2 regions of the Sideroxydans sp. CL21 genome follow, and region 1 is predicted to be linked to the other one. Evidence: predicted binding sites of a transcription regulator. Region 1 holds the regulator's gene; the other holds the start of a gene.
What was found. The regulator sigma-54, encoded in region 1, starts transcription at its own class of promoters, with help from an activator protein. The targets are predictions, from matches to a motif close to TGGCACNNTTCCTGCT.

Region 1 (15,073 bases):
TTGACGCCGGGCAAGGGCGATGGGATGGCGTTCTCCAGCACCGTGAGGCCGAGTGCCACCGCAGCCATCCTGGCGATGTGATGGTCCTCGGCGGTGGTGTTGAGCAGGATACGGGATGCAGGATGCGGGATACGGGGATTCCGCTGCTCCCCTGTCTCCTGTTTCCCGTATCCTGAATCCTGTTTGTCAGTAGTTGAGGCTGTCATATTTCTTCGCCCCTCCCGTCAGTTCCACACTCACCTGATTCGGCAAACAGATGGCGATTTCGCCCGCCTGTTGCAGCCAGCCCTGGCGCACGCAATATTGCCTTGGGCTGGGGTCGGAGGTGATGCGTGCCCTGCGCTTTTCGATGGTAACGATGCTGGTCCCGAGCGGGCCGGGCACTTCGATCTGCTGGTCGCGCGACAGCGGCACTTCAAGAAATACTTTGCCGCCGCTGCGGATCAGGGCCTTGTCTGCCGGTCCGCCGGACCAGACAGCAACCGTTATCCAAATGGTACACAGGCCGCCGACAAGCAAAGTGAGGTAGTCGCCGGGCTTGATATGTTGCAGCACGGTCAGGCTTGTTGCGTGAGTTCGCGATGGCGCAGCAGGACCTGTTGCTGCGATTTGAAATGTTGCGCCAGCTTTTCGGCGAAGTAGACCGAGCGATGCTGTCCGCCGGTACAGCCGATGGCAACGGTGAGGTAGCTGCGGTTGTCGGCGATGAAGCTGGGCAGCCAGTTCTCGATGAAGTTGCGGATGTCGGTATACATCTTTTGCGCGAGCGGCGTGCCATCCAGGAAATCGATCACCGGCTTGTCGCGTCCGGTGTAAGGGCGCAACACAGGGTCGTAATGCGGGTTGGGCAGGCAGCGCACATCGAAAACCAGATCGGCATCCAGCGGCAAGCCGTTCTTGAACGCGAACGATTCGAACAGCAGGGTGAGGCGCGCGCGATCCAGCGCGATGAACTGTTTGATCCAAGCGCGCAAGGCGTTGGCATTGAGGTCGCTGGTGTCGATGTGATGGCCGATGCTGGCAATCTCGGCCAGCAATTCGCGCTCCAGAGTGACGCTTTCCGGCAGCGTCTTCACGCCATCGCTCAGGGGATGCAGACGGCGTGTTTCGGAGAAGCGTTTGACCAGCGTCTCATTATTTGCGTCGAGGAACAGCAAATGCACATCGATATCCTGCTGCTTGAGTTTCTCGATGTATTGCGGCAGCAGCACGACGCTGTTGCCGCTGCGCACATCGACGCTGACGGCGACTTTTTGCACGCCTGCCAGTTTCAGGTTGTTCGTCAGCACATGCAGCAGTTCGGCAGGCAGATTGTCCACGCAGTAATATCCGCTGTCTTCGAGCACATTGAGCGCGACGCTCTTGCCGGAACCGGATAAGCCGCTGATCAAAAATAACTGCACGTCACGCCCCCCGCATCAGAATTTCCTGGCGCGAAATGAATTCCTGCATGGTGTTGATCCCGCGCTGCTGCAGCACGAAGTTGCGAGCCGCGGCTTCCACCAGCACGGCGAGGTTGCGGCCTGCCATCACGGGCAGCTCGACCTTGCTGATTTTGACGCCCATGATCTCCTCGAAGCCGGAAGTCGGCAGGCGCTCCAGTTTGGAAAGGTCGTCGTGCGGCGGACGATAAAGATGCACGATCAGCTTGAGGCTCTTCTTGCGGCGCACCGCTGTCTCGCCGAACATGGTGCGAATGTTGAGCATGCCCAGGCCGCGCACTTCCAGGAAGTCGCGCAACAATTCCGGGCAGCGTCCTTCCAGCGTCTCCGGCGAGATGCGATACAACTCGGTGATGTCGTCGGCCACCAGTCCGCTACCGCGCGTGATCAGTTCCAGCGCCAGCTCGCTCTTGCCCACGCCGCTGTCGCCGGTGATCATGACGCCGACGCCGAGCGCATCGAGAAAAACGCCGTGGCGCGTGGTCGAATCGGCCAGCCCCTTGACGATGTAGTGGCGAATCATCCACATCAGTTGCACGCTGCCCAAGGGTGACTGGAACAACGGGGTATGGGTGCGATTGGCGAAGTCCAGCAGACCCTTTGGTATCTCGGTCTCGCCCGCCACGATCAGACATAGAGGCTCGCTTTGTTCCAACTGCGTCAGCGTAACGGCCAGATCGGAAGGCGAGAGCGCATGCAGATAATCGAGTTCGGTGCTGCTGAATACCTGTACCCAGTTCGGATGGATCACATTCATGTGGCCGATCAGGCCGCGGTTGGAAGCGTTGACGATCTCGCTCTCAAGCATGCGGTCACCGCCCTTTGCGCCGCCCACCCAGGTCAGGCCCAGGCGTTCCTGCTTGTCCTCGAAGAGTTGCTGGATGTTGACCTGAGCCATATGGATTTCCTTATCCCTGCCAGTCGACGAAGAGTTTGTGGATCGCGACAGTATCGTCGGTGGCCTGCAATTTTTCGCGGAACGATTTGTCGCAGAACATCTGCGCCAATTCGCCCAACAGTTGCAGATGCAGGTCGGTTGCACGTTCGGGAACGAGCAACACAAAAATGAAACTCACCGGCAATCCGTCCGGTGCGTCGAAAGGGATGGGGTTCTGCATTTTGACGAAGGCAGCTGCAGCTTCGCGCAGACCTTTCACCCTGCCATGCGGGATGGCTACTCCTTGCCCCAATCCGGTGGAACCTAGTTTTTCGCGAGCGAACAGGCTGTCGAACACCTGGCTGCGTCCGATATGGAGCGTGTTTTCGAACAATAAGCCGACACGTTCGAATACGCGTTTTTTGCTGGTGGACTCGTTGTCCAGCAGGACACATTCAGGGGTTAGAATTTTGCTGATCAGGCTCATACTATTTCACCATAACAAGAAAACGGGGCAACCACTTCTGGTTGCCCCGCATCGCTTCAGTCTGCTGCGCTTTGCTTGCCGGTTTCGTCATGGCGACGCGCGGTGTACTTTTCCTTGTGTTTCAACACCTGGCGGTCCAGCGAATCGACCAGTGCGTCTATGGCCACATACAGGTTGCTGTCCTCGGTTTCGGCGAAGATGGCTTTGCCGGAAACATGGACGTTGGCTTCGGCTTTCTGCACCAGCTTGTCCACAGACAGGATCACGTTGATGTCGATCACGTTGTCGAAATGGCGTTTGACCTTGTCCAGTTTGCTGAGCACATGTTCGCGGATGGCCGGCGTGATTTCGAGGTGACGTCCTGTGAGGTTGAGGTTCATGGCCTGCTCCTTTTGGTTAGAGTGATTTACGAAGATTTACCGGAAGGATGTTCATCCCCTCGCGGTATTTTGCCACGGTACGGCGGGCGACTAGAATGCCCTGCTGTGCCAGGATTTCTGACATGCGACTGTCGGTGAGCGGGTGTTTCCCGTCTTCCTCGCTGACCAATTGCTTGATCAGTGCACGGATGGCGGTGGATGAGCACGCACCGCCCGCTTCGGTGGCAAGGCCGCTGCCGAAGAAGTATTTGAATTCGTAGATGCCGCGCGGGGTGAGCATGAACTTCTGTGTAGTCACGCGCGAAATGGTGGATTCATGCAGTTCGAGTTGTTCGGCGATCTCGCGCAGCACCAGCGGGCGCATGGCGATGTCACCGTGCTCGAAGAACTGGCGCTGCCTTTCGACGATGGCCTGCGATACGCGCAAAATAGTTTCGAAACGTTGCTGCAGGTTTTTGATGAACCAGCGCGCTTCCTGCAGTTGCCCGGCCATTTCCTGCGCGTTCTTCTCGTTGCGCTGTTGCAGGATGTTGGCATACACCTGATTGATGCGCAGGCGCGGCATGGCTTCCGGATTCAAACGTGCGCGCCAGATGCCGCCGTGGCGTTCCACCAGTACGTCCGGCACCACATAGTCCGCAGCACGATGCTCGAAGGCCGAACCGGGTTTGGGTTGCAGATGCACGATCAGATCCTGTGCGCAGCGCAAGGCGTCATCGTCGCAGCGCAGGGCCTTTTTCAATTTGCTGAAATCCCGCGCGGCCAGCAAGTCCAGATGATCGCTGACAATGGCCAATGCCAGATCGCGGCCCGGTATATCTTCCGGCATGGCACGCAGTTGCAATGCCAGGCATTCGCTCAGGTTGCGTGCGCCGATACCGGGTGCATCCAGATATTGCAACTGCACCAGAGCCGTTTCCAGATCGTCCAGCGAAATGTCCAGTTCGGGCGGCAGCAGTTCGAAAATTTCTTCCAACGGTTGCGACAGGTAGGCATTTTCGTCCAGCGCGTCGATGAGTAGTCCGATGATCTTCTTGTCGCGCGGATCCATCTGGCTCATGTTCAATTCCCAGAGCAAGTGCTCACGCATGCTGGGTTTCTCGGCGGCGACTTCGGAATAGCCGTCGTCCTCGTCGTCAGGGCCGGACGAGGATGACGATGAAGAGAACGTAGGTTCGGGCCATTCGTTGCCGTCGTCTTTGCGTGATTCAGCTTCGGCAGGGGCGCTGCTCGTTTCGGTACTGCCGGAAGGGGCGGGGATGTCGGAGCTGCTGTTGCCGCTATAGGTCTGGTTGGTACTGTCGTCCTCGCGCTCAAGGAAGGGATTCTCGTCCAGCAGGCGCGCAGTCTCCTGATTGATCTCCAGCGTCGAAAGTTGCAGCAGCTTGATGGCCTGCTGCAACTGGGGCGTGAGCATCAGTTGTTGGGATTGCCTGAGTTGGAGAGAGTGTTTCATCGTGGCTATTCGGTGAGTGGCGGTTTTATCCTGATCTTTACAGCTTGAAGTGTTCGCCCAAATACACCTTCCTCACGCCCTCATTATAGATGATTTCGTCGGGATTGCCCTCCGCCATTACCGAACCGGCGTTGATAATGTAAGCGCGGTCGCAGATACCCAGCGTCTCGCGCACGTTATGGTCCGTAATGAGTACGCCGATACCGCGTTCCTTGAGGAAACGGATGATCTTCTGGATGTCGATCACGGCGATGGGATCGACCCCGGCGAAAGGTTCGTCGAGCAGGATGAAGCGCGGGTCGGTTGCCAGCGAACGGGCGATTTCCACCCGCCGCCGTTCGCCGCCGGACAGGCTGATGGCCGGATTGTCGCGGATATGGGTAATGTGCAGATCGTTCAGCAACGCTTCCAGCCGCAGGTCCATCTCGGCATCGGCATAACCCTGCAACTCCAGCACGGCCCGGATGTTTTCGGTCACGGTCAGGCGGCGGAAAATGGAGGCTTCCTGCGGCAGATAGGCCAGACCGAGGCGCGCGCGACGATGGATGGGGAGGTGCGTGATTTCCTGGTCGTCGATGAATATCTCGCCGCCGTCCGCAGCGACCAGGCCGACGATCATGTAGAAGCTGGTGGTCTTGCCCGCACCGTTTGGTCCCAGCAACCCGACCACTTCGCCGCTTTTTACGGACAGCGATACATCATGCACTACAGTGCGGGCGCGATAGCGCTTGTTCAGCGAGACGGTTCTGAGTTCACTCATGGTTTTTCGTTGGTCAATGTCGGGCTGGATTCGATGGTGAGCGGCGCATTCTTGGGCGCGGGTTTGTCGGGGCTCTCTTCGGCTTTTGGCTGGATCACCGCATGCACGCGGCCCTTGTTCGGGTCGTTGGCATGAGCGGGATCGCCAAACACCTTGAACACCTCGGTACGGGTACTGTACTCGATGTGGTCTCCCTGCACATCGTCCAGTTCGCGCTTGACGCGGGCGTGCACGTAGAAATCGACAACCTCGGCACGGGTATCGTACACGATTCGTTCACCGTAACCTTCCATGTACTGATCCGTGCCTTCCTGTTTCTGGCGGAAATTGGCGAGGTGTCCGGTGGCGGTGCAATGCTTGAAGCCCAGTTTGTCCTGCGTCACGACGACTTTTTCCGCCCGGATGCGGATCGTTCCCTGGGTGAGTTCGACTTCGCCCTCGAACACGCTGACTTGCTTGACGTCATCGACGACGACGCGATCCGACTCCAGATGGATGGGTTTGTCGCGATCCGCATCTTCGGCGTGCAGCAGGCCGCTCCAGATCAGGAGCAGCAGGCCGCACAGCGCGGCGGCGTTAGTGCGGGATTGGCTCATGGGTGGCTCTGACGTGCGACAGCAGCTTGACCGTGCCCGCTTTGTTATCGAGTTGCATGCCGACAGCATTGATGACGTTGTACTTGTCGCTCATCACCACAGCCCGGTCGGTCTCGGCAAAGTCGCGGTCGGGGATGGCATGCAGGTAATCGGTGGTGAAGTCCTGTTCGAGGGAGTCGGCCGTGGCAGGGCGCACGATGTGCACCTCATCGTAGAGGTACACTTCGTCGCCTTTGCTGGTAAGCATCCCGGTTAGAGACGTGGTGAGCGTCGGCGGACGACCGGGGGATAGACTCGTGAGGTGCGGCATCTGCAAGTGTGTGGTGTCGTCGTCCGGGTAATGCCACAGTTTTTCTGCTTTCAGGATGAAGCGGGGCTGGCCCAGGATGTTCAGCGAGGTTGCAGTGAAGTTGTCGACATAGTAGTCGACATCGTGGCGCTGCTGGCTCTCCGCTTGCGGCAACGGCTGCACCTGCAAATTGAGCCAATAGGTTGCCGCCAGCATCAGCAGCAAAGGCAGCAAGGGCAGCCATGAGCGGGCTTTTTCGAAGACGCGGGTAGCGAACATCACTTCAGGTAGGGCGCGAGTTGCGCGTCTAATGTGCCTTGCGCGCCAAGGATCATTTCGCACACTTCCCGCACCGCGCCATGCCCTGCTTCGCGCAGGCTGACGTAATGTGCATGGTCGCGCACCACTTGCGGCGCTGCGGGTACGCTCAGGGCCAATCCGACCCGGCGCATCACCGGCAAATCGACCACGTCGTCGCCCATGAAGGCGGCGGCTTCCGGCGCCAGTTTCAATTCCGCCAGCAGCGATTGCATTACCGCGAGCTTGTCTTCCACGCCCTGATACAAACGCGCAATCCCGAGATTCTTTGCGCGCTGCTCCACGCAACGCGATGTGCGGCCGGTGATGATGGCCAGTTCCACCCCGGATGCCTTGAGCATTTTCAAGCCATGCCCGTCGAGCGAATTGAAGCGTTTGAACTCTTCACCGGAATCCGAAAGGTACAGCCCGCCGTCGGTCAGCACGCCGTCCACATCGAAGGCGACCAAGCGCAGTGGTTTGATTCTTTCGGCGAGCGTCATATGACCTTGGCTTTCAGCAGGTCGTGCATGTTCAGTGCACCGACCAGTCTCTTGTGGTCGTCCACGACCGGCAACTGGCTGATGTTGTATTTCTCCATCATCTGCACTGCGTCGACCGCCAGCGCGTCGGGGCCAATGCAGCGCGGGTTTTTCGACATGACGGTGTTGACCGGCGTGGTGCTGAAGTCCACTTTCTTTTCCAGCGTGCGGCGCAGGTCGCCATCGGTATAGATGCCGAGCAGATGTTTTGTGTCGTCCACGATGGCGGTCATGCCCAGCCCTTTGCGCGAAATCTCCAGCACCGCATCGGCCAGCGTCGCATTGTTCGGAACGGACGGGATACTGGCGTTGGTATGCATGACGTCGCTCACATGGGTAAGCAGGCGGCGCCCCAGGCTGCCGCCGGGATGTGAACGCGCGAAATCTTCTTCGCCGAAACCTTTGGCATCGAGCAAGGCTACGGCCAGCGCATCGCCCAGCGCGAGTGCGGCCGTGGTGCTGGCCGTGGGAGCGAGGCCCATGGGGCAGGCCTCCTGTGCCACGGAACCGTCGAGATGCGCATCCGCCGCCAGCGCCAGGCTGGATTGGGGATTGCCGGTCAGGCTGATGAGGTGCGCCCCCTGGCGCTTGACGGCGGGAACGATGGTGAGCAGCTCATCGCTTTCGCCGGAATAGGAAATCGCGATGAACACATCCTGTGCCGTCACCATGCCGAGATCGCCGTGGCTGGCTTCGCCCGGGTGCACGAAATAAGCGGGCGTGCCGGTGCTGGACATGGTTGCCGCGATCTTGCGCGCGATGTGGCCGGACTTTCCCATGCCGCTGATGATGACTCTTCCCTTGCACGCGAGGATGAGATTCAGCGCCTTCAAAAAGTTGTTGTCGATACGCTGCGTGAGCGCCCGCACAGCGTCGGCTTCGATGATTAAAACTTGACGCGCAAGGTCGAGCGCATGCGGTGCGGCGGAGAATGGTTTGTTCATGCGCAGGATTATAACAGTGCCGTTTGGAGGCGGCGTTTTTTTGAAAATGTGGCATCATCGGATCATGAACAGTTCGCTCCATCTCATCCTCATCTTGCTGGCCGTCGCTGTCGGCGTGGTGGTGTTGTGCCGCATTTTGAAGCTGCCCGCGATGCTCGGTTATCTGCTGGTCGGTATTCTGATCGGGCCGCATGCCCTGGGCTGGATACCCGACGCGCCCGAGACGCGACATCTGGCCGAGTTCGGCGTGGTGTTCCTGATGTTCAGCATAGGCTTGGAGTTCAGCCTGGCGCGTTTGCGTGCCATGCAACGCCTGGTGTTCGGCCTGGGTACGGCGCAGGTTGCGGCAACCATGCTGCTGGTGATGCTTTCGTCGCTGTTTTTCGAGATCGACTGGCGCGCCGGCCTGGCACTGGGCGGCATCCTGGCCATGTCTTCCACCGCCATCGTCAGCAAGATGCTGGTCGAGCGCGCCGAACTGAACACGCCGCACGGGCAGAAAATCATGGGCGTGCTGCTGTTTCAGGATCTGGCCGTTGTGCCGCTCATCATCATCATCCCCGCGCTGGCGGAAAGCGGCACTCATCTCGGAAGTACCATTGCGCTTGCCATGCTCAAGGCCGTTGTCCTGCTGACGGCATTGCTGACCTTCGGGCAACGCTTGCTGCGTCCGTGGTTCCATCTGGTGGCCGGGCAAAAATCCTCCGAGCTGTTCATGCTCAACGTGCTGTTGTTCACGCTCGGCATGGCCTGGCTCACCGAGCTGAGCGGGCTGTCGCTGGCGCTGGGCGCGTTCGTGGCGGGTATGCTGATCTCCGAGACCGAATACCGCTACCAGGTGGAAGAAGACATCAAGCCGTTCCGCGATGTCTTGCTCGGACTGTTCTTCGTCACCATCGGCATGATGCTGGACCTGGGCGCGGTGATCGCCGGCTGGGGATGGATACTGTTGCTGCTGCTCATCCTGATCCCCTTCAAGGCCGCCGTGGTGGCCTTGCTGGTACGTGCTTTCGCGGGCGAGTGGGGCGCGGCGCTGCGCACCGGTATCGGCCTGGCCCAGGCGGGCGAGTTCGGTTTTGTGTTGTTGACGCTGACGGGCGAAGTGCAACTGCTGCCCGCGGATGTGACACAAAACGTGCTGGCTGCCATGCTGATCTCCATGCTCATCGCACCGTTCCTGATCCAGCATGCCGAAGCCATCGTGCGCCGCCTGTCGCCGGAAGAATGGATGAACCGCGCCATGCAGATGCACCAGATCGCCGTGAGCAGCATGTTAAGCAAACAGCACATCATCATTTGCGGCTACGGGCGTAGCGGACATACATTGGGCAAATTTCTGACCGAAGAAGGGATCAGCTTCATCGCGCTCGATCTCGATTCGCGCAATGTGCGCGAAGCCGTGGCGGCTGGAGAAAAAGTCGTGTACGGCGATGCGGGCAAATTTGAAGTACTGCAGGCAGCCGGTTTGATGCGCGCCAAGGCATTGGTTATCACCTACGACGACAAACCTTCCGCACTCAAGATATTGCATCACACGAAGAGAGCGCGCCCCGATCTGCCGGTGGTGGTGCGCACTGCCGACGACACTCACATCGGCGCACTCAAACAGGCGGGTGCGGCCGAAGTGGTGGCCGAAGTCACCGAAGGCAGCGTCATGCTTGCCTCGCAGGCGCTGCTGCTCTCCGGCGTGCCGCTCAGTCGCGTGATCCGCCACATCCAGGAGACGCGCGCCAAGCGCTACAGCATGTTCAGCGGCTACTTCCGCAACGCGCCGGCACCGGATTCGGTGGGAGAAACCACTGAAAGTCTGCAGCAGCGCTTCCAGAACATCATGCTCAACGAAGGCGATGCCGCGGTCGGCAAGCCTTTGCAGGCGCTGAAACTGGCCGAACTCAACGTCGAAGTGAATGCCGTGCGCCGCCACAACGTGGAAGGCAGCCAGCCGGCCGGCGACATGGTGCTGCGTGCGGGCGATGTGCTGGTGATGCTCGGGCAGTCGGTGACGCTGGAAGCGGCGGAGAAGCGGCTGCGCCAGGGTTGAGAGCCAAGGTAAATTTGTTATCGAAAAAATCGCAGGGTGGGCAGACAACTTTATCGTCTGCCCACACGGTTCGGCATCCGCGTGGGCAGAGCGCACGGGTAAAGGCGTAGCCGTTGGGAACCCGTCGGCCTCCCCTTTGCGGGGACAAAGGCGTGCCCGCACTACATTCTGAAATTTCCGGCACTAGGCCATGCACAAAGTGACGGCAAGAAAAAAGCCCGCCGAAGCGGGCTTTGATTGTCACGCCGGAGTTTTATCAAACGCCCATGCAGACGGTGTAAGTTTGATTGTCATCAATCATACCGTTCGTCAATGTAGGTACCGTAAGTGTCGAAGGACGACTATTGCTGCTAGAGAATTCCCTTATCGAACCTCCAATTGGATTGCTGTCATCCATCTGAAGATCCAACTGCTTTGCATACTTGCCCAAAATGCCAGAAGAACAAATGATATAACTACCGTTTATCTTAGGGTTCGCTGCTGTTCCTGCTGATGGATCAGTGAAATTGGCCGAGCTAGTGATGCCGATTACGCCACCAACCGAGTTTGTAGGTAGAAGATCTCCTCCGCTCGTTGGCCCTGCTGCTAATCCAGCAAGCCTGATATGCTCCCAGAAATATTGGCTCTCATCAGTTAATGTGATTGAATCCCATGCCCCACCAATTAGCCCATCTCCATTGCCGTTATGTCCGGCTGCAGCCCCAACATGGCTTACCGCTTGGATATCATCGCCTGGCAGCGCCCTGAACTTGTCCTGATAACCATAAATGTATACTGGAACATTCCTGAAGTCCGTCGCCAGATTTTTCACCTTGGCACTATTGATGAGCTCCTGACCCTTGAGCACGCCGCCGAGCAGGAGGCCGATGATCACCAGTACGATGGCGATTTCAATTAAGGTGAAGCCGGATTGGTTGCGTTTCATTGTTATGTTTCTCCAAAGGGGTCGTTGTTTGCTAAATGTAGCCGTGCTCGGAGAATTTAGCAATAGCCATGCCATACAATGAGGTGCAGGCAAATCTTGTTGTTGTTTCCATCCGGGGCAAAATCCGGCGGATCGAGAGCTTCCGCCCGGGTGCCGCCCTGTCGAGGTTCAGCCGATTCCCGGCGGACCGCATGCCGGGAATGCGTGCCCGTAGGACTGGCGGATTATCTGGGTTAAACTTGAAGCATTTACTCTCAAGATGATGAATTTCAGACGAAATTGACGAGATGCGGACATTTTCCCTAAAAAAACTGATGCGTTCCAGCCGCTGGATCTCGTATGCCATGCTGGTGGCGTTGCACTTGGCGCTTTGGCTGGGACCCGGTAGTTTGTGGATGCACCCGCTGTTGCTGATGCATCTGGGGTCGTTTCTGTTGTGGCAACCGTTGTGGCACGGGGAAAGAAAGCTGCGCACCAGCGCTGCGGCGTTCATCATCGCCATCAGTCTGGTCACGATTTTCCTGTTCAACTGGTGGGTGCTGGCGTTCTGGGTCAGCGTGCTGTTCGCGTTGGTCGGCGGTCGCGTGTTTTCCTTTCATGCGCGCTGGCAGCGTCTGTATTACCTGCTGGTGATGGCTTACCTGCTGTCCATACTGATCTTGTATGTTGCGCCGCACTTGTTTAGCCTGCCCGGCATGGATGAGGTGATGAGCGGCCTGATGGACGTGGGTTTGCCGCTGCTGCTGGTCGGCATGGCGCTCATACCCGCCGAGCGCGATCAGGCGGAAACCGAACAGGCGGTGGACTTCATCTACATCCTGCTGCTGTTCACCCTGCTGGCTTCGCTGGTGCTGGGCAGTCTCGCCTTCATGACCCTGGAACATATCGACTATCTCAATGCCTTGCTGCGCACCTTGTTCTTTATCGCCATCGTACTGTTGGCGCTGGGCGGGTTGTGGAATCCGCGCCTGGGATTTTCCGGTTTTCAGGCCCTGTTCTCTCGCTATCTGTTGACCATCGGCACTCCGCTCGAGAAATGGCTGGGGCGGCTTTCGGCGGCGGCAAATCAGGAACAGAATCCGGAAGCCTTCCTGATTCGCGCAACCGAATATCTTGCCGAGATGCCCTGGATATCGGGGCTGTTGTGGACATCGGAATGCGGGCAAGGAAAGCTGGGAACTTTCAACAAGCATCGTATAGAAATGGTTGACCAAGACCTGAAGCTTGTCCTGTTCAGCCGCCAATCCGTTACACCCACCGTGCTGCTGCATGTCCGTTTGCTCACTCATTTGATGGGGCACTTCTACCAGGCCAAGCGACGCGAGCAGTCCTTGCGCGAGATCACACGCCAGCAGGTTATCTACGAGACGGGCGCGCGCCTGACCCATGATCTCAAGAACATGCTGCAATCCCTGTTCGCACTGACTTCGGTGGCCCAGCATCAGCCGGAAAAGGCGCAACCCATTCTGCAACGCCAGTTGCCTGTGCTGACCCAGCGCATCGAACTTATCCTGACCAAACTCAAGAATCCGCAGGCTCAGGAGGAGGAGGTTGAAATGCCGCTGGCGGCCTGGTGGGAAGGATTGCGGCAGCGGCACCAGCATCGCGGCATTGCCTGGAATGCGCCGAAGCGCCTGGATGACCGGCCGATACCGGCCCCGCTGTTTGATTGCGTCTCCGACAACCTGATCGACAACGCCTGCAAAAAATCCCAGAGCAATTCCGCGATCACCGTCGATGTTTCCCTGGAAACCGAGCCGTTCAGTCTCTGCATCAGCGATAGCGGTAGCGCCATTCCCGGCAACATTGCCCAGCAAGTACTGAATACGATCGTCCCGTCGGAAAGCGGCATGGGGATCGGCCTGTATCAGGTTGCGCGCTGGGCGGCGCAATCGGGCTACCTGCTGGAGTTGAGCGAGAACAAGGAAGGGAAAGTGACGTTCCGGTTGACGAAGACGCAATAGGCCTCATTCCAAATATAAAACCCCGGCTCTATTTTGTGCGGGCAGCATCCGTAGCAGGTAAAATCACGTTTCCATGAATGCCGTCTTGTCACCCCTTGCCCAGCGCCGCCTGGCGCGTATACAGCAACTCTCCGCCATCGAATACCCCGCCGACCTGCCTGTCGTGGCGCGGCGCGAGGAGTTGGTGCAGGCGATCGAAAAGCATCAGGTCATCATCGTGTGCGGCGAGACGGGTTCGGGCAAGACCACGCAACTACCCAAGATTTGCTTGAGTCTCGGACGCGGTGTGCTGGGTGTCATCGGGCATACCCAGCCGCGCAGGGTGGCGGCACGTTCGGTGGGTGCGCGTATTGCGCATGAGTTGAAGTCTGAACTCGGTGGACTGGTCGGCTACAAGGTGCGCTTCAACGACAAGGTGTCGCCCGATACCTGCATCAAACTGATGACCGACGGCATCCTGCTGGCGGAGATACACCACGACCCGCAGCTCAGGCAATACGACACCATCATCATCGACGAGGCGCATGAACGCTCGCTGAACATCGATTTTCTGCTGGGCTATCTGCGGCAACTGCTCCCGCGCCGCCCCGATCTCAAGCTGATCATCACCTCGGCGACGCTGGATGCGGAGAGATTTGCGAAGCATTTTGCTGCGAGTTCCCTCACCCCAACCCCTCTCCCAGAGGGCGAGGGGCTAACCCCGCTCCGCAACTCTGGCTCCCTCGCCCTCTGGGAGAGGGCTGGGGTGAGGGAGAATTACCCAATAATCCCGGAAATCCTGCTTACCCACGCACGCGAATTACGCAAGAACTCAACAGACGCAGAGCAGTTGCTTTGGGCGCTACTGAGAGACAGGCAACTGCTAGATTGCAAGTTTCGCCGCCAGCACCCGCTGGGTTCATACATCCTCGATTTCTATTGTCATGAAGTGAAACTCGCCATTGAGCTGGATGGTGGACAACACACAGAGGATGCGCAAAACAAGCATGATGAAAAACGCAGTGCATGGTTGCAGGAGCAGGGGATCACCGTGCTGCGGTTTTGGAACAACGAGGTGCTGACGAATACGGAGGGGGTGCTGCAATCGCTGTTTGATTGGTTGAATGCGGTGGGTTCCCTCATCCCACCCCTCTCCCGGGGGGAGAGGGAGTCTGAGCGGCTCTCTGAATTAAACCCCTCTCCCCCCGGGAGAGGGGTTGGGGTGAGGGAGCGCTCAGTCAGCGAAGCTCAATCTCCAAGCATGCAGCCGGCTCCCATCATCCAAGTTACCGGTCGTACCTACCCTGTCGAGATACGCTACCGCCCGCCGCAACAAAACGAAGAAGGCGATACGCAGGATGTTCCGCAGGCGATATGCAGTGCGCTGGATGAATTAAGTATCGGCGGCTTAAAAGGCGATGTGCTGGTATTCCTGCCCGGCGAACGCGAGATACGCGATACCGCAGAGGCCCTGCGCAAGCATCAGCACAAGGGTATCGAAATCCTGCCGCTGTTCTCGCGCCTGTCCATCGCCGAGCAGGATCGCGTGTTCAAACCCGCTTCCGGTGTGCGCCGCGTGGTGCTGGCGACCAATGTTGCGGAGACGTCGCTTACCGTGCCCAACATCGGCTACGTGATCGACAGTGGTCTGGCGCGCGTCAACCGCTACAGCGTGCGACAGAAGGTGGAGCAGTTGCGCATCGAGAATATCTCGCGCGCCGCCGCCAACCAGCGCGCCGGTCGTTGTGGCCGGGTGATGAGCGGCGTGTGCATCCGTTTGTATGAAGAAGCGGATTTTCTGCAACGCCCCGAGTTTACCGATGCCGAGATATTTCGTGTATCGCTGGCTACCGTGATTTTGCGCATGAGCGCATTGGGGCTGGGAGAGGTGGAAGAATTCCCGTTCATCGAGCCGCCGGGTTCGCGCGCCATTGCGGATGGTTATCAATTGCTCACTGAGTTGGGGGCGATAGCGGAGGGCGTGCCCTCACCCCAACCCGTGAATAACCCCTCTCCCCCTGGGAGAGGGCATGGGGTGAGGGAAGGGGGAGGGAGCCAGTTCCCCTCGCCCTCGGGAAGAGGGGCTAGGGGTGA
Region 2 (15,073 bases), 1.4 Mb from region 1:
TCCTCGACGAAGGCAAGATCATCGCTCAGGGTCTGCCCGATGACGTCAAGCGCGATCCGCGCGTGATCGCAGCCTATCTGGGCGACAGCAAGGAAAGCTCTTACTCGTCGCGCAAGCTTGGAGAAACCCCATTGCTGCGCGTGGAAGATCTGCATGCAGGCTATGGTGCGAGCGAAGTGTTGACCGGTACCAGTTTTGAAGTGCGGGCGGGTTCCGTCGTCGCGCTCATCGGTGCCAACGGCGCAGGCAAGACGACAACCATGCGCGTATTGTCCGGAATGCTGAAACCCACCTCGGGCAAGGTGCTGCTGGATGGCAAGGAAGTGCAGCAACTGGACGCCTCGAAGATCGCTCGTCTGGGGCTGGCGCACTCACCGGAGGGCCGCAAGATATTCGCTCCCCTGAGTGTCGAAGACAATCTGTTGCTAGGTGCCTATACGCGTTTGCCTAAAGTTTTTGGTTTCAGGACCAAGGCAAATGTCGATCTGGAAAAAGTCTATGCGCTTTTCCCGCGCCTGTTCGAAAGGCGCAAGCAGGCGGCAGGCACACTGTCGGGGGGAGAACAACAGATGCTGGCCATAGGACGCGCCCTCATGGCCAACCCCAAGATCATCCTGTTGGACGAACCGTCCATGGGCCTGGCTCCGGTGATCGTTCAGGAAGTTTTTGTCATCATCAAAAAGTTGAAGGAAGCGGGCATCACTCTCTTGCTGGTCGAGCAATTCGCCAAGAGTGCCCTGGAAGTGGCGGACTATGCTTACGTGCTGGAACATGGCCGCATTGCTGTGGAAGGTACGCCCGAGGACCTTTCAAGGAATGAGCGGGTGCTGGCTGCTTATCTGGGGTAAGGCGCGAAAAATAGCATGAACGGCGTGGATAAGCGCCGCAGTGATTCTGTGTATTCCGGCAGGGAAGAAAATCGATTCTTTACCGGATTTTGATTGCACCTGCCGATCGTTTATGCCCGGGTCAGCCGCCTGTATAAAGTGTACTTGCGGCTGGCTCCCCGGCGGAATTGCCAACTGAATTTTCCCAATAGAACCTTGGCAGATTATCCAGAGCTGCCACCAGCCCCTTGTTCCATGCTTCTGATAGTTGTTTCGAGAAGGGGTCTTCCTCCGTCAGGCAAAGTTGATGCGTGAAATTCAGACTGCCTGTTTCATAGATCAGTAAATCAATAGGGTGGCCCACGGTCAGGTTGCTGCGAACGGTTGAATTCATCGACACCAGGGCGCAACGGGCAGCCGGAGCCAGCAGGGTATCGCGCTTGATAACGCGGTCGAGTATGGGCTTGCCGTATTTGACTTCACCGATCTGCAGGAACGGGTGTTCGTCCGATTCGTGGATGAAGTTTCCTTGCGGATAGATCATCAGTGTTTCGTGGCGGTCAGTTCCGATCTGTCCGGCCAATATGAACGTTGCTTCAAAACTGACATTGCCGCTGTCCCGCACGACGTGCAGATTTTGCACGCTGGTGCTGACCGTGGCCACATAATCTGCAGCCTCCTGCATATTTTTGACGGCAAGCAGATTGGGGATCGCTCCGCTGTCCAGATCGGCCTTGATACGCTTGATCACCAATTGGGTTGTGGCCAGGTTGCCCGCTGAAAGCAGCGCAAACACCCTGTTGTCGGGCCACACGAAGGTATGCATCTTGGAGTAGGTCGAGATATTGTCGAAACCGGCGTTGGTACGTGAATCGGAACACAATACAAATCCCGCTTTAGTATTGATGGCAAAACAATAGGTCATTTCATTCCCTTGAATATTCCGCGGCGCCGCTGGGCAAGCGTAGTAAAGAAACAGTAACATGAGCTTTGACAATCGGCAAACCCAAATAATTTACGCCGGGTGGGAAAGCGCACAGAAGAAAGTCGCGACGTCTCAATCACCACCGAATCACTTGATAGTCTGATCGGTTTCCCAAGGGAAGCGGGGTAAATTATCCAGTGCCAGAACCAGTCCAGAACTCCAGGATTGGGCGATACTCTTATAAAATGGATCGTCTTCGGTCAATGAGAATCGACGTCCCTCACTGAGGGAGTCTTTGGAGTAGATCAGCATATCTACCGGTGCCCCGACCGACAGGTTGCTGCGGATAGTCGAATTCATGGACACCAAAGCACAACGTGAAGCCACCTCAAGCTGGATGTTGCGTTTGATGACCCGATCCAGAATAGGTTTGCCATATTTAATCTCACCAATTTGCAAGAACGGATGTTCATTGGATTCATGGATATAGTTGCCCTGGGCATAGATCAGCAATGTTTCTGGGGCGCCATGCGCGATTTGCCCGCCCAGAATAAACGTCGCTTCCAGGTTGCTCCCGGAACTATCGCGCAAGGATTGTTGCTTCTGCACTTCGCAACTGACAGATGCCACATAGTCTGCCGCTTCATGCATGTTGGCCACATTGAGCAGGTTGGGCCGTGCCGCTTTGTCCAAGTCAGTATTGAGACGTTTTAGAACGGACTGAGTTGTCGCCAGATTTCCTGCCGAGAGCAATACCAAAACACGATCTCCCGGCCATACGAAGGGGTGCATCTTTGAGTAGGTCGAAATATTGTCGAATCCCGCGTTGGTACGCGAGTCCGAACAGAAAACCATTCCGGCGTCAATGTTGACCGATAGGCAGTAAGTCATGTTTCGTTGATGGAATTATATTGTTCCAATAATCACTGGACCATTTCAGCATCTGACTGGCTTTGCTGCTGACCGACTTTGGCATGGAAATATTGCTTGTTCAGGGCGGCATTGATCTCTCCCAGATCTTTCTGGGTCAAATCCAACAGCTCGTGCAGTTCGCCGTTGTGCAGGTTATCGGACAGAAGCCTGAGCAAATTCGTCCTCGAATTTCTGACTGTACTCAACACAGTTTCAGAAAATGGAACTACACGCAGACAGGATTCCATCTCATTCAGGCAATACAGCAGGCTGCGCGGAAAATGTTCGTCGTTGATCAGAAACTCGATCACGTTCTTGCTGCTCACATGCACGGCCTTGAGCCGCCGATAAGTCTGGTAGGCGGAAAGCGCTTTAAGAGTATTCATCCACAATCTTTCCACGCTCATCTCATACAGCGCCATGTCTTCCGGGATGGATACCGCGAAATTGATGTCCAGAATGCGCGTGGTCATGTCGGCACGTTCGATGTTTCGCCCGAGCCGGATGAATTGATACGCCATGTCGTGCGCCATCACGCCCGAGATGAGGCCGACGATCGCATGCCGCTTTGCGATGACATTGTTCAAGACCAGGTATCTTTCACGGCGGCTCGTCGTTGCCTGGTTGGCATTGGCGCGAAGGTAAAGATACAAGCTGTTGATACATTCCCACAGATCCTCGGGCAGCAACTCGCGCAGAGTGCGGGTGTTCTCCCTTGCGTACTTCACACAGGACAGGATGGAACTGGGGTTCTGTTCGTCCTCGATCATGAAGCGCATGATCGAATCCTCGTTGGCTTGTGTGTAGTGCTTGCTGAAGGATTCATCCAGCCCGACGGCTTTGATCAGCGTATCCCAACCCAGCGTAGCGCCGTGCGGCAGATCCAGCAACACATCCGTCGTGCTGTTGATGAGTCGCGCGGTATTTTCAGCGCGCTCCAGATAGCGCGCCATCCAGTAAAGGTTTTGAGCAGCACGGGCTAGCATGACGGCATCTCCTCTACGATCCAGGTGTCCTTGCTGCCGCCGCCTTGCGAAGAATTCACCACCAATGATCCTTCCCGCAGCGCGACCCGCGTCAAACCGCCGGTCGTCACATAGAGCTTCTCCGATTGCAGTATGAAGGGGCGCAGGTCCAAATGGCGCGGGGCCAATTTTCCATCGACCAGGGTCGGTGCTGTGGATATCTCGAGCGTTGGCTGCGCCATGTAATTGCGCGGATTGGCACGGATCAGATCCGCAAACTTTGCGCGTTCGGCTTCGTCCGCACGCGGGCCGATCATCATGCCGTATCCGCCAGATTCGTTGGCAGGCTTGACCACCAGCTTATCCAGATTCTTCAATACATGTTCGCATTGGTCCGGATACATGCACAGATAACTGGGTACATTGGCCAGGATCGGATCCTGATCCAGATAGTAGCGGATGATCTGGGGGACGAAGGCGTACACCACCTTGTCATCCGCCACGCCCGCGCCCGGCGCATTGGCAATGCCCACGTTTCCCTTGCGCCAGGCGCGCATCAAGCCGGGCACGCCGAGCATGGAGTCGGGACTGAACACCTCCGGGTCGAGGAAATGATCGTCGATGCGCCGATAGATCACATCCACTTGTTGCAAACCGAAGATGTTCTTCATGTACACCCTGTCGTCGGTGCCAACCAGCAAGTCCTGTCCTTCCACCAGATGGGCACCCATTTGCTGGGCGAGATAACTGTGTTCGAAGTAGGCCGAGTTGTAGATGCCTGGAGTCAACACGGCGATCACCGGCTGGTCGCCTGGACGCGGTGACAATGCAGCCAGCGTCTGGTAAAGCTGGGTAGGGTAGTCATCCACCGGCAGGATCGAGGTGGTTCGAAACACCTCTGGAAATATCCGCTTCATGATCTGCCGATTTTCCAGCATGTAGGACACACCGGAAGGAACGCGCAGGTTGTCTTCCAGCACATAAACCGTACCGTCGCGGTCGCGCACCAAGTCGGTGCCACAAATATGTGCCCACACGCCAAAGCGGGGCGTCACACCCACGCACTGGGGGCGGAAATTGACCGAGCCTTCCAGTACTTCACGCGGGAACACGCCATCCTTGATGATTTGTTGTTTGTTGTACAAATCATTGATGAACAGATTGAGCGCGGTCAGGCGTTGTTTGAGCCCCTCCTGGATCGGGTCCCATTCGGTGCGGCTCATCACCCGCGGGATGACATCGAATGGCCATGCGCGGTCGATGTTGCCCGCTTCGCTGTAGATGGTAAACGTGATCCCCATGGCCATGATGTTCGCTTCCACCGCCTGGCGGCGTGCCAGCAATTCGTTGGCATCCAGCGAGTTCAGGTAGTCGAAAAGGGGCTGCGCCGCGCTGCGCGGGCGCAAGTTGGCATCGAACAGTTCATCGTAGGCCGTTATGCGTTTATATTCCGACAGGGAAATTTCCATGATCTGTTCTTTATTCCACGTATTGAGTATTGCTTAGCGAATACCGTGCCACGACTTGGACTTACAGCAGCAAATTTCCTTTTCCTTTATTGGAGTACCCCTATTTTTTTGTCTTTTGCTCGGGCTTTATCAACTCGCTGGCCTTGCCGGCAGCACCTTCCATCATCGGTTCCGGCGCACGGCGCAGATCTAGCGTCAGCGGATAATCGGGATTGCGCCCTTCGCGCCGGACATGCATCTCGCCCGGCGTATGGCCGTGATTCCAGAAGCGCGCCACGCGCCGTGCCTCGGCTTCATTGGCATTGACCGGGAAGGTATCGTAGTTGCGCCCGCCGGGATGGGCAACGTGATAGGTACAGCCGCCGATGGAGCGGCCGTTCCAACTGTCCACCAGATCGAACACCAGCGGTGCCTGCACGCCGATGGTCGGATGCAGGCCGGAAGGCGGGCACCATGCCCGGTAACGCACACCGGCCACATATTCGCCGCGCGTGCCGGTCGCCGTCAGCGGCAGGGGACGGCCATTGCAGGTGACGATATGCCGGTTGTCGTTCATGTGGCTCACCTTGATCTGCATGCGCTCGACCGAGGAATCGACATAGCGTGCCGTGCCGCCGGCCCCGACTTCCTCGCCCAGCACATGCCACGGTTCGATCGCCTGGCGCAGTTCGATCTCGATACCGTGATAGACCACCGTGCCGAAGCGCGGGAAGCGGAACTCGAGGAAAGGTGCAAACCATTCGAACTCGAAGTCATAGCCTGCACGTTGCAGATCCAGCACGACATCGCGCATGTCCTGCGCCACGAAGTGCGGCAACATGTAACGGTCATGCAACCCGGTTCCCCAGCGCGTGAGATTGCCGCGGTAAGGCGTCTGCCAGAAACGAGCGAGCAGTGCGCGCAGCAGCAACATTTGCAGCAGCGACATTTGCGCGTGCGGCGGCATCTCGAAGCCGCGGAACTCCAGCAGGCCCAGGCGCCCCGTAGCACTGTCGGGCGAATACAGCTTGTCGATGCAGAACTCGGCACGATGCGTGTTGCCGGAATGATCGACCAGCAGGTTGCGCAGCAATCGATCCACCAGCCACGGCCGCAGATTCTCCTCGCCCGATTTCAAATGCTCCGTCATTTGCTGGAACGCAATCTCCAACTCGTACAGACTTTCGTGGCGCGCTTCATCCACTCGCGGGGCCTGGCTGGTGGGGCCGATGAACATGCCGGAGAACAGATAGGACAAGGCGGGATGGTGCTGCCAATACGTGATCAGGCTCATCAGCACATCCGGCCGCCGCAGGCAGGGCGAGTCTGCCGGAGTCGCTGCACCTATGGTGACGTGGTTGCCACCGCCTGTGCCGGAATGGCGTCCATCGAGCATGAACTTTTCCGTGCCGAGTCTTGTCAGGCGCGCTTCCTCGTAGAGCGTCTGCGTGTTCTGCACCAACTGCACCCATGTACCGGACGGGTGGATATTGACCTCGATCACACCGGGGTCTGGCGTGATGCGGAATTCTTTCAGCCTGGGATCTGACGGTGGTGTGTAACCTTCCAGCCGCAATGGCAACTTCAATGCCGAAGCGCAGGCTTCTATTGCCGCGATGAGCGACACGAAGTCTTCCAACAAGGGTACCGGCGGCAAGAAGACGCACAGGACACCAGAGCGTACTTCTGCACACAGGGCAGTGTGGATGATTTCTCGTGGATCGTAACCCCCTTTGCGTGAATCGGCCGCAGCCTGCGGCTTTTTCTGAGGCAGACCGGCATCGGGAGCTTCGTCGGTAGCATCGAACGGATCGCGGCCGAACTCTTCCTCTTTGTCTGCGGGAGCAACCCAGGGCAACGAGGCGAGCGGCAGGCGCAAGCCCAGCGGCGAATCACCCGCGATCAGATACAAGTGTTCACGCCGCAACGGCCAGGCGCTGGAGCGGAAGCCCATCGCAAGCGCTGCTTTGGAAGCGCTCTTCTGTACCTTGGGTGGCAATGCCTTGAGAGGAAGAACATAACCCACCGCCTCGCCCAAACCACGTTCGATCAGTTTTGCCAGCCGACGACGCTCATCGCTCTTTTTCAGGTCGGAATGGAGCGGGTCCAAGTTCTCGGGCCATTTCTGTTCCTGATCGATAATTTGAGCCACATCTTCATATGCCGGTATCACCAAGCGTTCATTCAGCCCAAGTTCTTGCGTGAGACGCTGCATGAAGTGCAGCGCATCTTCTGTTTTGTGAGAACCATCTCCGTCTTTTGTAACCAGTAATGTGCGGTCGTTCCACAGCGGTTTGCCGTCCGTGCGCCAGTAGCATCCCAGCGCCCAGCGCGGCAGCGGTTCACCCGGATACCATTTTCCCTGACCGAAATGGAGCAGGGCGCCCGGCGCAAAGTGTCCTTGCAAGCGGTTGATCAATTCACCCGCGAGCTCGCGTTTCTTGTCCGAGAGGGCGGTGAAATTCCACTCCGGGCCGTCCATATCGTCGATGGACACAAAGGTAGGTTCGCCGCCCATGGTGAGGCGCACGTCGTTCTTTATCAGCTCGGCATCTACCTGATGCCCGAGGTCGAGTATCGCCTGCCATTGCGCTTTGGTATAGGGTTGTGTCACGCGCGGATCTTCATGGATACGCGTCACCTGCATCGAAAAATCAAAATGCGTCTCGCACACTTCGGTGACGCCGATCACGGGTGCAGCCGAAGCCGGCATCGCCGTGCATGCCAGCGGAATATGGCCTTCGCCTGCCAGCAAACCGGAGGTCGGATCCAGTCCGATCCAACCGGCACCCGGAATATAGACTTCAGTCCACGCATGAAGATCGGTGAAGTCGTGATCGGTGCCGGAAGGACCGTCGAGCGCCTTCACATCGGCCTTCAGCTGGATCAGATAACCCGAGGCAAAACGCGCAGCAAGGCCCAGGTGACGCAGGGCCTGAACCAGCAGCCAAGCCGAGTCCCGGCATGAGCCGCGCTTCAGCTCCAGGGTTTGCTCGGGTGTCTGCACGCCCGCCTCAAGGCGCACGATATAGCCCACATCATCCTTGATGCGCTGGTTGATGCCGACCAGCATGTCGATAGTACGCAGCGGCTTGCCGAGCAACTCCTTCTTAGTGCGGTCAAGCCAATCGGCCAACAACGGGGAAGCTGGCTCGGCTTCAAGATACGGACCGAGTTCGCGTTTCAATCCATCCGGATACTCAAATGGAAAATTTTCAGCGAACTCGTCAATGAAAAAATCGAAAGGATTGATGACCGTCATGTCCGCTACAAGATCGACCGTGATCTTCAGCGATTCCGCTTTCTCCGGAAACACCAGTCGGGCGACCCAGTTGCCGAAAGGATCCTGCTGCCAGTTCAGGAAGTGACCGGCAGGTTCGATATTGAGCGAATAGCTGAGTATGGGCGTGCGGCTGTGCGCGGCAGGACGCAGCCTGACCTCGTGCGGCCAGAGATTGACTGCACGGTCAAAGCTGTAGCTTGTCTGGTGGTTTAACGCAACGCGGATGGTCATCGAAACTCTTTCAGGATGGGATTATCGGTATCCCTCCTGTATAAGCACGAAGCAAGCCACGCCAATTTTTGATGAATATTCATCACACATGGCTGGTAGGGGTGAAACTCATGCTCCTATTCAGGGCGCCGTGTCATTTGCTGGTGCATTCATCTGTGCACGGGGTAGGGATAGGTCTATACCTTTTGGCATATATCCCGTAACGGTTTTTACTGATAATCTCCGGCGCGAATAATTTGTGGAACGGTTCAAGCCGTTTTTGACTGCAGCTTTTCATAATCACCTTAACCTACTGAAATCGGAAACCAAATAATGGCGAGACGCATCAGGACATATGCAATAGCATTGATTTGTTGTTTGGCAGTTTCACCCGCATTTGCTAACAACGAAACCACGAATTCATCCATTATTCTCAGCGGCGGGTACTCTAAAGCAAAAAATGCATGCGATTCACCTTGGGTTACTGTTGCTATGGGTTCGGGCAGTACTTGTAGTGAAACTCATACCGCTTTACGTCTGGCCTACAACTATCGATTTACTCCAATATGGGGGTTTGAAGCCAGCTATGGTGACTTGGGAAATGCGACAGGAGAAGGGATATCTACCGTCTCTGGGCTCGCTGGGACACTCGCCACATGGTCAACCAAGGCAATCGGGTGGGCATTTTCCGGAACAGCGACTGTTCCGATCACCGGCGGATTTTCTTTCTTCGGAAAAGTAGGAACCGTTCGCGCTGAATTCAGTGAAAGCTACCATGCAAATTCGAATACTACTGGCGCAGTCATGCAAGGTATCTCAGTTAACGGCGTGCCCATAAGCAGACAAATCAAAAATTCTGTGACGTATGGAGCCGGGGTTCAATATGAATTGAGTAAGAGTTTTGCCATTCGAGCTCAATATGAAAATTTTGGTTCTTACGACATATATAGCGCTTATGGAATTTCCAATCCCCCTCGTATAGCGCTTTCGCTGGCTTCAGTTGGGATTGTTCTCAAATTCTGACCCAGGAAAATTATCAAAAATGACGGACACTTGAATCAAGTGCCCGCAATGTTTTTTCCGATTCAAAGCCCGGCCACTTTCTGGTTACAGTTTCGCTTCTTCAGCATGGGTGCTACTGATTTATGCCCGTTGGCTCATATAAATCGTTGAGTAGTGGCGATCTGACTTATTGTACGGTAAATTTTGAATACACAGATTACGCACGGACAAAATAAAATGGCTTACATCTCTGCAAGCCATTGTTTTGTTTGGCGTCCCCTACGAGATTCGAACTCGTGTTATCGCCGTGAAAGGGCGGTGTCCTAGGCCTCTAGACGAAGGGGACTTCGTTGTTACTTTTCTTTTTGGTGGAGGTAAGCGGGATCGAACCGCTGACCTCTTGCATGCCATGCAAGCGCTCTCCCAGCTGAGCTATACCCCCGGGGTGCCCCGAAAAGAGCGCGCATTATAGTGATGGCACCCCACCTTGTAAAGCAAGTCAGCCGGTTTTTTTCGAGAGGTTCTTTTCTATGCGTGCCAGAACCATCTCGCGCGTAAACAATGTCACCAAAGCATCCACAGAAGGTGTCTGGGTTTGTCCGGTGAGCATCACGCGCAGTGGCATGGCAAGCTTGGGCATCTTCAAGCCGTGTTTGACTATGATTTCCTTGATGGCGGCGCTGATTGCAGTGTTTTCCCATGCCACTGTGGCGAAAAGTTGCGACAAGTCGCGCAGTGCAGGAATGGCTTCAGCGGAAAGTTGTGCATCAAGCAGGGCTGCATCCGGGTGCAGATCGATGTAGAACACTTCCGCTGCGTCGGCCAGTTCGTTAAGCGTGGCAACACGTTCCTTATATACGCCGACAATGGCACTCAGATCCGGGCTGGCTGACACTTTGATGCCGCGTTTTTCGAGGCGAGGGCGAACCAGTTCCACCAATTGGGCGTTATCGGTTTGTTTGAGGTAATGGTTGTTCAACCAGTTCAGTTTTTCGGTATTGAACTGCGCGGCAGAAGGCGTGATGTGGTCGAGATCGAACCACTCGCAGAATTGTGCGACCGAGAAAACCTCATTGTCGCCGTGCGACCAGCCCAGGCGCGCAAGGTAATTGATGACGGCTTCCGGCAAATAGCCGTCTTCGTCGTATTGCATCACGCTCACCGCACCGTGGCGCTTGGAAAGCTTGGTGCCGTCGTCACCGAGGATCATGGACAGGTGGGCGTATTTCGGTATGGTGGCACCCAGCGCTTTAAGAATATTGATCTGACGCGGGGTGTTGTTGACGTGGTCGTCGCCGCGGATCACTTGCGTGATACCCATATCCCAATCGTCCACCACCACGCAGAAGTTATAGGTTGGCGTACCGTCGGAACGGGCGATGATGAGATCGTCCAGTTCGGTGTTGCTGAATTCGATATGACCTTTGACCATATCTTTCCATGCAACGACACCGGCCATCGGGTTCTTGAAACGCACCACGGGCTTCATGTCTGCGGGGATAGACGGCAGAGACTTGCCGGGTTCGGGACGCCATGTGCCGTCGTAACGCGGCTTCTCGCCGCGAGCACGCTGCGCCTCGCGCATGGCATCCAGTTCTGCCGGGGTCGTATAGCAGTAATAGGCCTGTCCCGCCGCCAGCATCTGCTGGATGACTTCCTTATAACGCGGCATGCGTTGCATCTGATAGAACGGGCCTTCGTCGTAGTTCAATTTAAGCCAGGCCATTCCGTCCAGAATAGCCTGCACAGCTTCGGGAGTAGAACGCTCCACATCGGTATCTTCGATACGCAGAATGAAAGTGCCGCCATGTTTGCGTGCATAGGCCCAGGAAAACAGAGCAGTTCGCGCACCACCAATGTGTAGGTATCCGGTGGGGCTGGGTGCGAAACGGGTGCGGACGGTCATGGGGCATTCCTGTGGCATTAAACGAAGGCGCGCATTTTACGATAGATGGGTAAAGCGGATAAAGAAATTGACCGTATATATAGGGCTATGATTAAATGCGCGCCCTCTATTGGGCGGTTAGCTCAGCGGTAGAGCACTGCCTTCACACGGCAGGGGTCACTGGTTCGAACCCAGTACCGCCCACCACGCAAAGCACTAATAAACAATCGCTTAAGCCACTCCGTCGAGTGGCTTTTGTTTTCGTGTGAACAATATGTGAAAACTTCAGTTTTCATTTCGACCTATCGTGACATGCCTCCGTGCCCCTGGGTTTTGTCTGAAGAGGTCCTGCGCCACTTCCATCACACAAGTTGAATTGGTTCCGAGCTAGAGCTTGGAATTTCTTCTGCGACAACTTGCTTCTGCAAGTGACTCACTGAGTGACTCGCTGAGTGACGTCACTCTCTCAACCTATTTTCGTCACTCTCTAGCAGTCTCGGTGCAAATTTTTTCTTGACCTGGCGGATAACAAATTTGGGTGGTGATTTCCTCGTGCCAAGCAACGATTGCAATAGCGGGCATGGCTTCAAAGGGTTTGCACTACTTTATCGAAACGGTAACTCATTTGTTGGATTGGAATTGATAAAGTTACTCAGAGTGACGAGAGAGTGACGCTATACGAGGCAAAATAATTTCGGCGTAACGTCCAGGGATTAGACATGCCTAACGTCTGAATTCTCTAGCGGCTTTTCACGCAGGCAAGTGGAATGATGGGGTGGGCACCACGTTCAAATGCGGTTGCCCTTTGAAAGATTGCAGCGCTCGCATAGCAATTGAAGGTTGCGAATCGTATTGCTGCCGCCACGAGAAAATGGAACGATGTGGTCGAAACAAAGTTTCTCTTTTGTACCGCACTCAACGCAGCGCCCACCGTCGCGCTGCCAGACTTCACGCTGAACGGCGCGAGGTATGGCCTCACGGCGGGCGGGCTTCTCCTTCACCGTGGGCATGCGGGAGACATCAACAGGCACTGGAGCTTGTGGCTCGGTGGGCTGTGACTTGACTTCGGGTAGCGGCATGGTATCGCGGAATGCCTTAATGAAGGAGATTGTGTCCTCCAGCTCGGTTTCCGTCTTTACCGCCAATTTGAGCGCGGGAAAACCGCGCCCTAAGCCGGGAGAAGGATAGGTATTGCTGTGACGCCCGGCCTCGCCGGGATATTCGAGAGCGATTTCAGGCACGGGCTGACCGTCCGGAGGATATGGCACCCAGATGAAGGCACCTTGTTCTCGGTTGGGTTGGTCAATCTGGAGCACAACTCCAAGGTCGGGCCTTACGTTCCAGGCGATGACCTTTAGCGTTTCACGAGACGGTGAGCCGAATTCATTGGTAAGGACACTAGCGGCGCGAGACATCAGCGGATTGCCAAATTCCATTTGCGTTTTACTCCAGCGGGTGATTTTAGGGAGGGTATGCACTCTAACAGTTGTTACCCGGATGCGCGCGTCCGCATGATACTCGCCGTCTATCTACTCAAGAGCGTCTTGGATGTCCCTGATGCCAGCGACAAGTTCAGTCTCTGATTCCTAGGTCCAGTCGCCGCCACCGACATCTGAACCACTATCAGCCACGTTAGAACTGTCATTCCAAGTCGAGTTGTCGGCCAATCCAAAATCTGAGCCCCCCATGTCATTATTGGATGAGTTGCCCCATGTGTCAGCAACCGGAGAAGCATTGCTTGAATCGTTGCGACCACCGTCCATAAAGTGATGAGCCAATGCTTCACCAGCGACCATGCCGACCCCAACAGCAGCGCCCGTAGCGAGACCGCCCATAATTCCGCCACCAATTCCACTGCCAGAGGAACCAATCGGCCCCATCCCACCACCATAGGGCTGCATGGGCATGGGAGAAGGCGCACCATTAGGCATTCCTGGTTGATAGTTGCTTGGAAAAGTGGAAGAGTTACGAGAATTCATTGCACGCATTATCAGCACAATGACTGCGATGGAACCAAGTCCAAGGAGCAGCATTCCCCATGGGAAGCTATTTCCTGACGGGGCTTGATAATTGCCGGTGGAAGATTGGTTGACACTATGGCTTGCGAAAATCTGATTCCTCAAATTTTGAACAGCGACCGGCTTTGCAAATGACAAATCAGGTTGCAACTTTTGAGCAATATTCAGTTCGTTTTCGGCGTTCGCCAATTGGCCCTGCTTGGCAAATAATTCTGCCTCAACAAAATGTGCTTTTGCACTGTTTGGATGATCCTTAAGAACTTTCTCCATCATACTTTGCGCATCACCCAATCTGCCAGAATTGGCAGCTTGATAGACTTGATCAATGGTTGGAGAATTATCTGCAAGTGCGGGGCCAGTCGAGATCCACATAGCAAAGAAAATGGCGGAACAGTAACTTACGATTTTTAGCATTCAAATCTCCATTGAATTCAGACTCTAATATGTCCAACCTACTCATATACATGAACACAGTTAAACAAGTATTACTTGTGCAACTTGTATTTGGAGTTTCCTGACCAGGAAAAATCTCACCGGCGAATAGACAGCATCATGGCGGGTAAGTTCGATAGTTGTACTTAAGATTGTCAACAGAATGATCGTTCTCTAATATGCTCAAAACATTCATTCTGTTCGTTGATCATCAAGCTGCAATTCCCAATACAGATCCCGGCCATAGGCATAGCTACAATCCACCTGCCATTATTCAGCCATAAAGTCGCAGATGGATTCCCATCCCCTGCAGACGACTTTATCCAAGGCTGACTTAGCTTGGACGAACACCTAATTCAGCACAAAGACTTGACCTTCTTCGTTCGTGCCAAAGGCAACAGCATGGTCGGGGCAGGGATAGCTTTCAATAAGTGTTAAAGCCTGTCTCTTCCAAATTCACGGCTCAACGCGTATTTGGTATGGATGGGACATGGCTGGCGCAGCTTAAACGATGAGTGACACTGGTTCAGGTTCAGGAATAGTCGATATCCTGTTCGCTGCCTGCATATTGGTCTTGCAACTCGGTAAGCACGGTTTTGATTCTGGTTTTGGAAAATATCTTCTTGACGATAGTGCCCCTGAGTTCTTCCATCCTTTCAAGCAGGATGGGCTGAAACTCAGGCGGTATTTTTTTCAGGAAATCATTCCAGTTCATCTCGAAATCCGGCCGCATTTCTCGGGTGCGCTCGATCAGGTTCTCGATCCCCCTTTGTGCCGTTCGCGCGACAATCCTTCCATCACCCGATATTGCAAAAATAACGGCTATTGAAATCACGGCATTGGCATCAAGCTCGGGATATTTTACGGGGCCATCGGAATTATTCTTGCGCAACCATTTTGCACAAGCGATGATCTTCTGGTTGCGCTTCCGATCGAGTAGTTCATTTTGAAAGACCGCGTCCCCTGTCCATGTCGAGACAGGATCGGCACTGCAAATTTCCAGGAAGATCGCTTTGAGATTGCGCTGTTGAATGAAAGCGTCGTTATCAAAATCGGAAATGTAGGCCACATAGGGCAGGGAGGACAATTCCTTAATATGCCGGAATCCCATCTGGAACACATATTCAGCGCCGTGTTGCAGCAGAAACGAAAGCCGGGCTTCATTG

Region 2: the regulator sigma-54 is predicted to act here: its motif matches at 5,134-5,149, upstream of QOY30_RS08405 (circularly permuted type 2 ATP-grasp protein).

The regions. Positions count from the first base shown of each region.
Region 1 is NZ_LR699166.1:435,028-450,100, forward strand. It holds gene QOY30_RS02155 (Gx transporter family protein) at 1-68, opposite strand, end outside; gene QOY30_RS02160 (NusG domain II-containing protein) at 187-555, opposite strand; gene rapZ (RNase adapter RapZ) at 558-1,403, opposite strand; gene hprK (HPr(Ser) kinase/phosphatase) at 1,405-2,340, opposite strand; gene QOY30_RS02175 (PTS sugar transporter subunit IIA) at 2,351-2,806, opposite strand; gene hpf (ribosome hibernation-promoting factor, HPF/YfiA family) at 2,863-3,186, opposite strand; gene QOY30_RS02185 (RNA polymerase factor sigma-54) at 3,203-4,642, opposite strand; gene lptB (LPS export ABC transporter ATP-binding protein) at 4,680-5,402, opposite strand; gene lptA (lipopolysaccharide transport periplasmic protein LptA) at 5,399-5,998, opposite strand; gene lptC (LPS export ABC transporter periplasmic protein LptC) at 5,979-6,566, opposite strand; gene QOY30_RS02205 (KdsC family phosphatase) at 6,566-7,087, opposite strand; gene QOY30_RS02210 (KpsF/GutQ family sugar-phosphate isomerase) at 7,084-8,070, opposite strand; gene QOY30_RS02215 (monovalent cation:proton antiporter family protein) at 8,135-10,111, shown strand; gene QOY30_RS02220 (prepilin-type N-terminal cleavage/methylation domain-containing protein) at 10,368-11,036, opposite strand; gene QOY30_RS02225 (sensor histidine kinase) at 11,324-13,000, shown strand; gene hrpA (ATP-dependent RNA helicase HrpA) at 13,074-15,073, shown strand, end outside.
Region 2 is NZ_LR699166.1:1,802,676-1,817,748, forward strand. It holds gene QOY30_RS08385 (ATP-binding cassette domain-containing protein) at 1-848, shown strand, start outside; gene QOY30_RS08390 (proteasome-type protease) at 970-1,752, opposite strand; gene QOY30_RS08395 (proteasome-type protease) at 1,900-2,607, opposite strand; gene QOY30_RS08400 (alpha-E domain-containing protein) at 2,676-3,650, opposite strand; gene QOY30_RS08405 (circularly permuted type 2 ATP-grasp protein) at 3,644-5,098, opposite strand; gene QOY30_RS08410 (transglutaminase family protein) at 5,199-8,591, opposite strand; gene QOY30_RS08415 (outer membrane beta-barrel protein) at 8,904-9,593, shown strand; tRNA gene QOY30_RS08420 (tRNA-Glu) at 9,843-9,918, opposite strand; tRNA gene QOY30_RS08425 (tRNA-Ala) at 9,939-10,014, opposite strand; gene gltX (glutamate--tRNA ligase) at 10,072-11,478, opposite strand; tRNA gene QOY30_RS08435 (tRNA-Val) at 11,590-11,664, shown strand; gene QOY30_RS08440 (HNH endonuclease) at 12,246-12,893, opposite strand; gene QOY30_RS08445 (tetratricopeptide repeat protein) at 13,044-13,889, opposite strand; gene QOY30_RS08450 (hypothetical protein) at 14,440-15,073, opposite strand, start outside.